2 regions of the Paraburkholderia edwinii genome follow, and region 2 is predicted to be linked to the other one. Evidence: predicted binding sites of a transcription regulator. Region 2 holds the regulator's gene; the other holds the start of a gene.

Region 1 (3,414 bases), 290 kb from region 2:
GTAGCGAAATTCCTTGTCGGGTAAGTTCCGACCTGCACGAATGGCGTAACGATGGCCACACTGTCTCCTCCCGAGACTCAGCGAAGTTGAAGTGTTTGTGATGATGCAATCTCCCCGCGGCTAGACGGAAAGACCCCATGAACCTTTACTGCAGCTTTGCATTGGACTTTGAACCGGTCTGTGTAGGATAGGTGGGAGGCTATGAAGCGTGAACGCCAGTTTGCGTGGAGCCGTCCTTGAAATACCACCCTGATCTGTTTGAGGTTCTAACCTTGGACCCTGAAGCGGGTTCGGGGACAGTGCATGGCAGGCAGTTTGACTGGGGCGGTCTCCTCCCAAAGTGTAACGGAGGAGTACGAAGGTACGCTAGGTACGGTCGGAAATCGTGCTGATAGTGCAATGGCATAAGCGTGCTTGACTGCGAGACTGACAAGTCGAGCAGGTGCGAAAGCAGGTCATAGTGATCCGGTGGTTCTGTATGGAAGGGCCATCGCTCAACGGATAAAAGGTACTCTGGGGATAACAGGCTGATACCGCCCAAGAGTTCATATCGACGGCGGTGTTTGGCACCTCGATGTCGGCTCATCTCATCCTGGGGCTGTAGCCGGTCCCAAGGGTATGGCTGTTCGCCATTTAAAGAGGTACGTGAGCTGGGTTTAAAACGTCGTGAGACAGTTTGGTCCCTATCTGCCGTGGGCGCTGGATATTTGAAGGGACCTGCTCCTAGTACGAGAGGACCGGAGTGGACGAACCTCTGGTGTACCGGTTGTCACGCCAGTGGCATCGCCGGGTAGCTATGTTCGGAAGAGATAACCGCTGAAAGCATCTAAGCGGGAAACTCGCCTTGAGATGAGATATCCCCGGGGCTTCGAGCCCCTTGAAGGGTCGTTCAAGACCAGGACGTTGATAGGTCAGGTGTGGAAGCGCAGTAATGCGTTAAGCTAACTGATACTAATTGCCCGTAAGGCTTGATCCTATAACCGGTGTGTTTTACGTGACGGCTTGGCGCTTTAGCGCCTGGCCCGGAACCACCCCCGCAAGGGGGTAGCACACAGGTTCAGAGATCGACGTTGTGCCTCAAACAACACAACCTCTTACCCCACGCTTCTTCCCGATTGGCTGCAGCGCTCACCATGGCGATGCAGCAACCCGTCATGCCTGATGACCATAGCGAGTCGGTCCCACCCCTTCCCATCCCGAACAGGACCGTGAAACGACTCCACGCCGATGATAGTGCGGATTGCCCGTGTGAAAGTAGGTAATCGTCAGGCTCCCTCGCAAGAAACACAAACCCCGCCCACAAAGGCGGGGTTTGTGCGTTTACGGCAATCAAAAACCGTTTAGCACTCCGTGGATGTCGAATTACCAGGCCTTTGTTTATTTTCCGATCGCCTAATCCACCCAATTAGATTCTTCTCAAACCCAATCCTTCAATTAATCACTTCCGGCTGATCCCCAACTCAGCTAGAACGCACCCAACATATCGTCTTACTTCAGCCGAATCCCCTTCCGAGCATCTCAAAAAGTACCCGTTCAGAGTTCTGAATTGAGTGTAGGATACTGTATGGATATACAGGTTTTTCCTACGATCGATGTCATCCGTCGCTATCCCTGCTGAAGAGATTCATCCGGCGCTCTGGCGAGCCTCGCAGCTTGCGCACGGGCGTGGGAAGACGGTCGACACAGGCTATCCGGTCCTGTCCGCGGAATTGCCTGGTGGCGGATGGCCGCTCGGTGAGCTCGTCGACTTGATGGTGGACCAGCCCGGTGTCGGCGAAATGCGGCTTCTACTGCCCGCACTCAGTCTGCTCAACGATCGACCCGTCGCGCTGATCAAACCGCCGCATATCCCGGACGGCCCGGGCCTGAACTACATCGGTCTGTCGCTCGATCGGCTGTTGCAGATCAAGGCGACGAAGATCACCGATGCATTATGGTCTGCCGAGCAGATTCTCCAGGCCGGCAGCTGCGGCGCGGTGCTGTTGTGGACGCAGCACGCGAAAGCATCGTCGTTGCGGCGTTTGCATCTGGCGGCTCAATCATCCGAGACGCTGTTCATCATGGTCCGGCCGCTTACGGCCGCACAAGACTCATCGCCTGCCTTATTGCGATTGGCGTTACGGCCAGCCGCGGAAGGCCTGATGGTCGACATTGTGAAACGACGAGGTCCTATGCGCGCGGAGCCTCTGTCGATTTCCCTGCAACCCACTCCTGTTCTGTATTCCCGTCATGCGCGTCTTTCTCGCCGTTCATTTGCCGAAGCTGCCCCTCGAAGTCTTCCAGCCGAAGTGGCTGCGTGAGGACACGGCAGCCGGGGCGGAGCACGGCTGCGCCGTACTCGAGAAGGGCTTGGTGACCATCGTCGATCGCGCGGCCCGGTCGGCCGGCGTGCGTCCCGGCATGAAGCGGGCAGGCGTGCACACCCTCGCGCCGCAGACGCGTCTATACGAGCGCGACATCGCGCGCGAAAACGCCGTGCAGCAGGAAGTCGGCACCGCGCTGATGAAATTCTCACCGGATGTCGCCTTGCTCGACGAGGCGACGGTCATCGTCGAAGTCGGCGCGAGCCTGAGGCTTTTCGGTGGCGTGCTGTCATTGTGCCGGCAGGCGAAGGCGCTGCTCGATACGTTCGGCCTGACCGCACGCATCAGCGCGTCGCCGACCGGCCAGGGCGCGTGGCTGCTCGCGAAGCACGGTAACCGCAGAGTGCTGCAAATCAGCTCGCTCGAGCGCGCGCTCGCGCCATTGCCGATGCATGCGGTGCCGGAGATCCGTCCGTTTGCCGACTGGTTCACGGGGCTCGGCTGCGAATCGATTGCCGATGTGCGTCGTCTGCCGCGCGCGGGTTTGCAGCGTCGTTGCGGCGAGCATCTGCTCGACTCGCTCGATCGCGCATTCGGCATGGCACCCGAACTGTTCGACTGGCTCGAGTTGCCGCCCACTTTTTCCGCGCGCATTGAATTGCCCGATCGGCTCGAGCATGCGGACGGTGCGGTATTTGCCGCGCATCGGTTGCTCGCACAACTATGTGGCTGGCTGTGCGCAAAGCAACTCGCGGCAGCCGCGGTGACGCTCACTTTCGAACACGAACGAGGCAGACAAGCCATTGAACCGACGCTGATCGAAATTGCGCTCGGCGAACCGGCATGGCGCGAAGATCATCTGTTGCGGCTCGTGAAGGAGCGTCTGCATCGCATGGAACTGGCGGCGCCGGCTATTGCGTTGCGGCTCGATGCGACGAAGATCGCATCGGCGAAGCCTGCCACCGACAACCTTTTCCCGGAGCCGGGCGGCACGCCTGAAGACCATGCGCGTCTGCTCGAATTGCTGATCGCGCGTCTGGGTGCGGAAAACGTGTTGCGTCCCGCGCCGACGGCCGATTACCGTCCGGAAATCGCGAATCGCTGGGTGCCA
Region 2 (3,414 bases):
AGCACCACGAGGCTCAGATACGCCACCGTGATACCGAGTGTCAGGCCGAAGCCCGGCAAAGCGCTCGGCTTGCGGAAGGTCAACGTCGTCATACTGGTTACTCTTTCAAAGGTCTTGCCGGGTCGCGCGGTCAATCCATGCGCGCATCGGTTACAAGCTCAAAAGCGCGCCCGAAGGCGCGCTTGCCTGACTGCATCCGCCGCAGTCACTGAAACTACTGCGGCGAGTAAATCGAATCGAACACGCCGCCGTCGGCAAAGTGCGTCTTCTGCGCGCTCGTCCAGCCGCCGAAGGTATCGTCGACCGTGTAGAGCTTAAGCTTCGGAAATTTTTCGGTCAGCGAAGCGGGCACCTTGTTCGAACGCGGACGGTAGAAGTTCTTCGCGGCGATCTCCTGCCCTTCCTCGCTATACAGAAACTTCAGATACGCTTCGGCGAGCTTGCGCGTGCCGTGACGGTCCACGACCTTGTCGACTACCGCGACCGGCGGCTCCGCGAGAATACTGACCGACGGCACCACAATCTCGAACTTGTCGGGCCCGAACTCCTTGATCGACAGGAATGCCTCGTTTTCCCACGCGATCAGCACGTCGCCGATGCCGCGCTGCACGAAACTCGTCGTCGCGCCGCGCGCGCCGGAATCGAGCACGCCCGCATTCTTGTAGAGCTTCGACACGAACTCCTTCGCCTTCTGATCGTTGCCGCCCGGTTGATGCAGTGCGTACGCCCATGCAGCCAGATAGTTCCAGCGCGCGCCGCCCGACGTCTTCGGGTTTGGCGTGACGATCGATACGCCCGGCCTGGTCAGATCGTCCCAGTCCTTGATGTGCTTCGGATTGCCCTTGCGCACGAGAAACACGATGGTCGACGTGTACGGCGAGGCGTTGTCGGGCAGGCGCTTCTGCCAGTCCTTGTCGATGAGGCCCTTGTTTGCGAGCGCATCGATGTCGTAGGCGAGCGCGAGCGTCACGACGTCGGCCTGCAGGCCGTCGAGCACCGAGCGCGCCTGGGCGCCCGAGCCCCCGTGCGACTGCTTGAAGGTAACCGACTCGCCGGTCTGCGCTTTCCATTGCTTGCCGAATGCCGCGTTGACGTCCTGATACAACTCGCGCGTCGGGTCGTACGACACATTCAGAAGCGTCGTATCAGCATGCGCCTGTGCCGCCAGCCCGAGCACCGCAGCCGCACCGATGGCCAGCGATGCGAACAATCTTTTTGCGCGCCCAGCCGCGCTTCCTGCCAACCCCGTCGTCCGATAGACCATTGTTTTCTCCGCTTTCCGGTGTTTCCAGGCACGGTGGATTGCTTGTTCCGCCGGGCCTGATATCGATTTGCGGCCAGTCTATCCGCGGCGCTTCATCATTAAAAATAATGTTTCTTCATTTTTTAATACGCAAAAGTGGTAACGATGGCTGGATGCGACGCTCCGTCGTGTATTGCGTCGTTGGAACGCCGCTCGGCGGCGTTTTTGCGGCAGGGAATGAGCCAATGAGGGGCCGATGAGCGGCGAACTTAAAGTAAAGCTTGAAAATCGCCAGATACTGTATAAAAATACAGTCACCTGTTTATCTATACAGTGTCGCCATGACCAAACTTACCGCACGACAGCAGCAGGTTTTCGATCTGATCCGCCGCGCGATCGAGCGCACGGGCTTCCCGCCCACGCGCGCCGAAATTGCGGCTGAGCTGGGCTTCAGCTCGGCGAACTCCGCGGAGGAACACCTGCGGGCGCTGGCCCGTAAGGGCGTGATCGAACTTGCGGCCGGCGCGTCGCGCGGTATCCGGCTGCTCGCCGGGCAGGACGATGCGCCGCATCAGTTCACGCTGCCGCATGCGGCGCTGATGCAACTGTCGCTGCCGCTCGTCGGCCGCGTCGCGGCCGGCAGCCCGATCCTCGCGCAGGAACATATCGCGCAGCACTACGCGTGCGACCCGGCGCTCTTCTCGAGCAAGCCCGACTATCTGCTGAAGGTGCGCGGCCTGTCGATGCGCGACGCGGGCATTCTCGACGGCGACCTGCTCGCGGTGCAAAAGCGCAGCGAAGCGAAAGACGGCCAGATCATCATTGCGCGTCTCGGCGACGACGTCACGGTCAAGCGCTTGAAGCGCCGGCCGAACGGCATCGAACTGATCGCCGAGAACCCTGATTACGAGAACATTTTTGTCGAAGCCGGCAGCGCGGATTTCGCGCTCGAAGGCATCGCGGTCGGCCTGATCCGGCCCAGTGAATTCTGATTTTCCGCTGATTGAGCGCCCCGAGTTTTCGCTGAGTTTTCCGCTCAGTTCTGGCTGAGTCGTCGCTCAATTGCCACTCAGTTGCCACTCGGCTGCCAGCTCAGTTTCTGCCCAGTATCCGAATACCGCCTGGAGAGATTCATGGAACGCCTTGCCCGCCTGCTGCCCTTCCGCCAGTTCGGCCGTCTACGCCACTTGCGCAACCTCGTACCGTGCGCCGTGCTCGACGCGATGCATGTACCGCGCACAGGTTCGCTGTTCGATTTCGAAGAGCATGAGCGAACGATGGCCGACGCTGACGCGTCGTCGCAGCACGCGTCGTTGCCGTCGTCGCAACCCGCGTTTGCACGCGTTTCGCTGAACGCCGCGCTCAACGCGGAGCCCGCTCGTCGTGCGCCGGTGCGCGTGTACCACGGGCCGTCGCGGCTCATTATGGTCGGCACCGTCGATGCGGTGTGCAGCATGATCGACCGCTGCATTGCCGAGGAGCATGCGCAAGCGCAAGCGGCCTGAGCAGGCTCGTTCATCGCGGACGCGCACGTCGCGGACGCGCACGTCGGGAACGCGTACGTCGCCAACGCGCATGTCGCGAAACGTGCATGTAGCCTACGCGCATGTCGCCAACATGCGCGGCGCGATGAAGCACATGAAATTGCGGGATCGTTTCAGCGAGAATGGGGTCCACGTTAGGTCACCCTATTCAACCCATTGAAGGAACGTCCCGCACGATGATGGTCCGCACAAGCCGCGCGAAGCGCGCGATCAATGACCGTATCGGTCACCCCATCAATCGCAACATGAATCACAGGATGAACGGCAGCGTCAGGCGGTCCGTGCTGGTCACGCTTGTTGTCATTGTCGTTCTGATCGCGCTGGCCTTCGCCTATGCATCGCCGTATATCGCCCTCGACCGACTGAAGCGCGCAGCCGATGCGCGCGATGCGGCAACGGTCAACCAATACGTCGATTTTCCGGCGTTTCGCGAAAGCCTCAAGGAACAGCTCGGCGCCCTGCTTAGACGCAGAATCGGCGCGGAAAGCCATGGCAATCCGCTCGCCGCACTGGGCGCGATGATCGGCGTTGCGTTGATCGGGCCGCTCGTCGATGCGTATGCCACGCCGGACGGCGTCGCCGCGTTGCTGAACGGAATACCGCCGCGCGGTGAACCCGGTGAACGGC

What was found. The regulator LexA, encoded in region 2, represses DNA repair genes until DNA is damaged. The targets are predictions, from matches to a motif close to ACTGTATNNNNATACAGT.
Region 1: a site for LexA is predicted at 1,560-1,577, ahead of imuA (translesion DNA synthesis-associated protein ImuA). Genes of this name have one in related genera too.

The regions. Positions count from the first base shown of each region.
Region 1 covers NZ_CP080095.1:1,912,304-1,915,717, forward strand. Annotated here, with positions in the region: rRNA gene KZJ38_RS08535 (23S ribosomal RNA) at 1-976, shown strand, start outside; rRNA gene rrf (5S ribosomal RNA) at 1,158-1,271, shown strand; gene imuA (translesion DNA synthesis-associated protein ImuA) at 1,593-2,300, shown strand; gene KZJ38_RS08550 (Y-family DNA polymerase) at 2,230-3,414, shown strand, end outside.
Region 2 covers NZ_CP080095.1:2,205,233-2,208,646, reverse strand. Annotated here, with positions in the region: gene cysT (sulfate ABC transporter permease subunit CysT) at 1-92, opposite strand, end outside; gene KZJ38_RS09830 (sulfate ABC transporter substrate-binding protein) at 215-1,264, opposite strand; gene lexA (transcriptional repressor LexA) at 1,585-2,235, shown strand; gene KZJ38_RS09820 (hypothetical protein) at 2,377-2,748, shown strand; gene KZJ38_RS09815 (DUF2939 domain-containing protein) at 3,033-3,414, shown strand, end outside.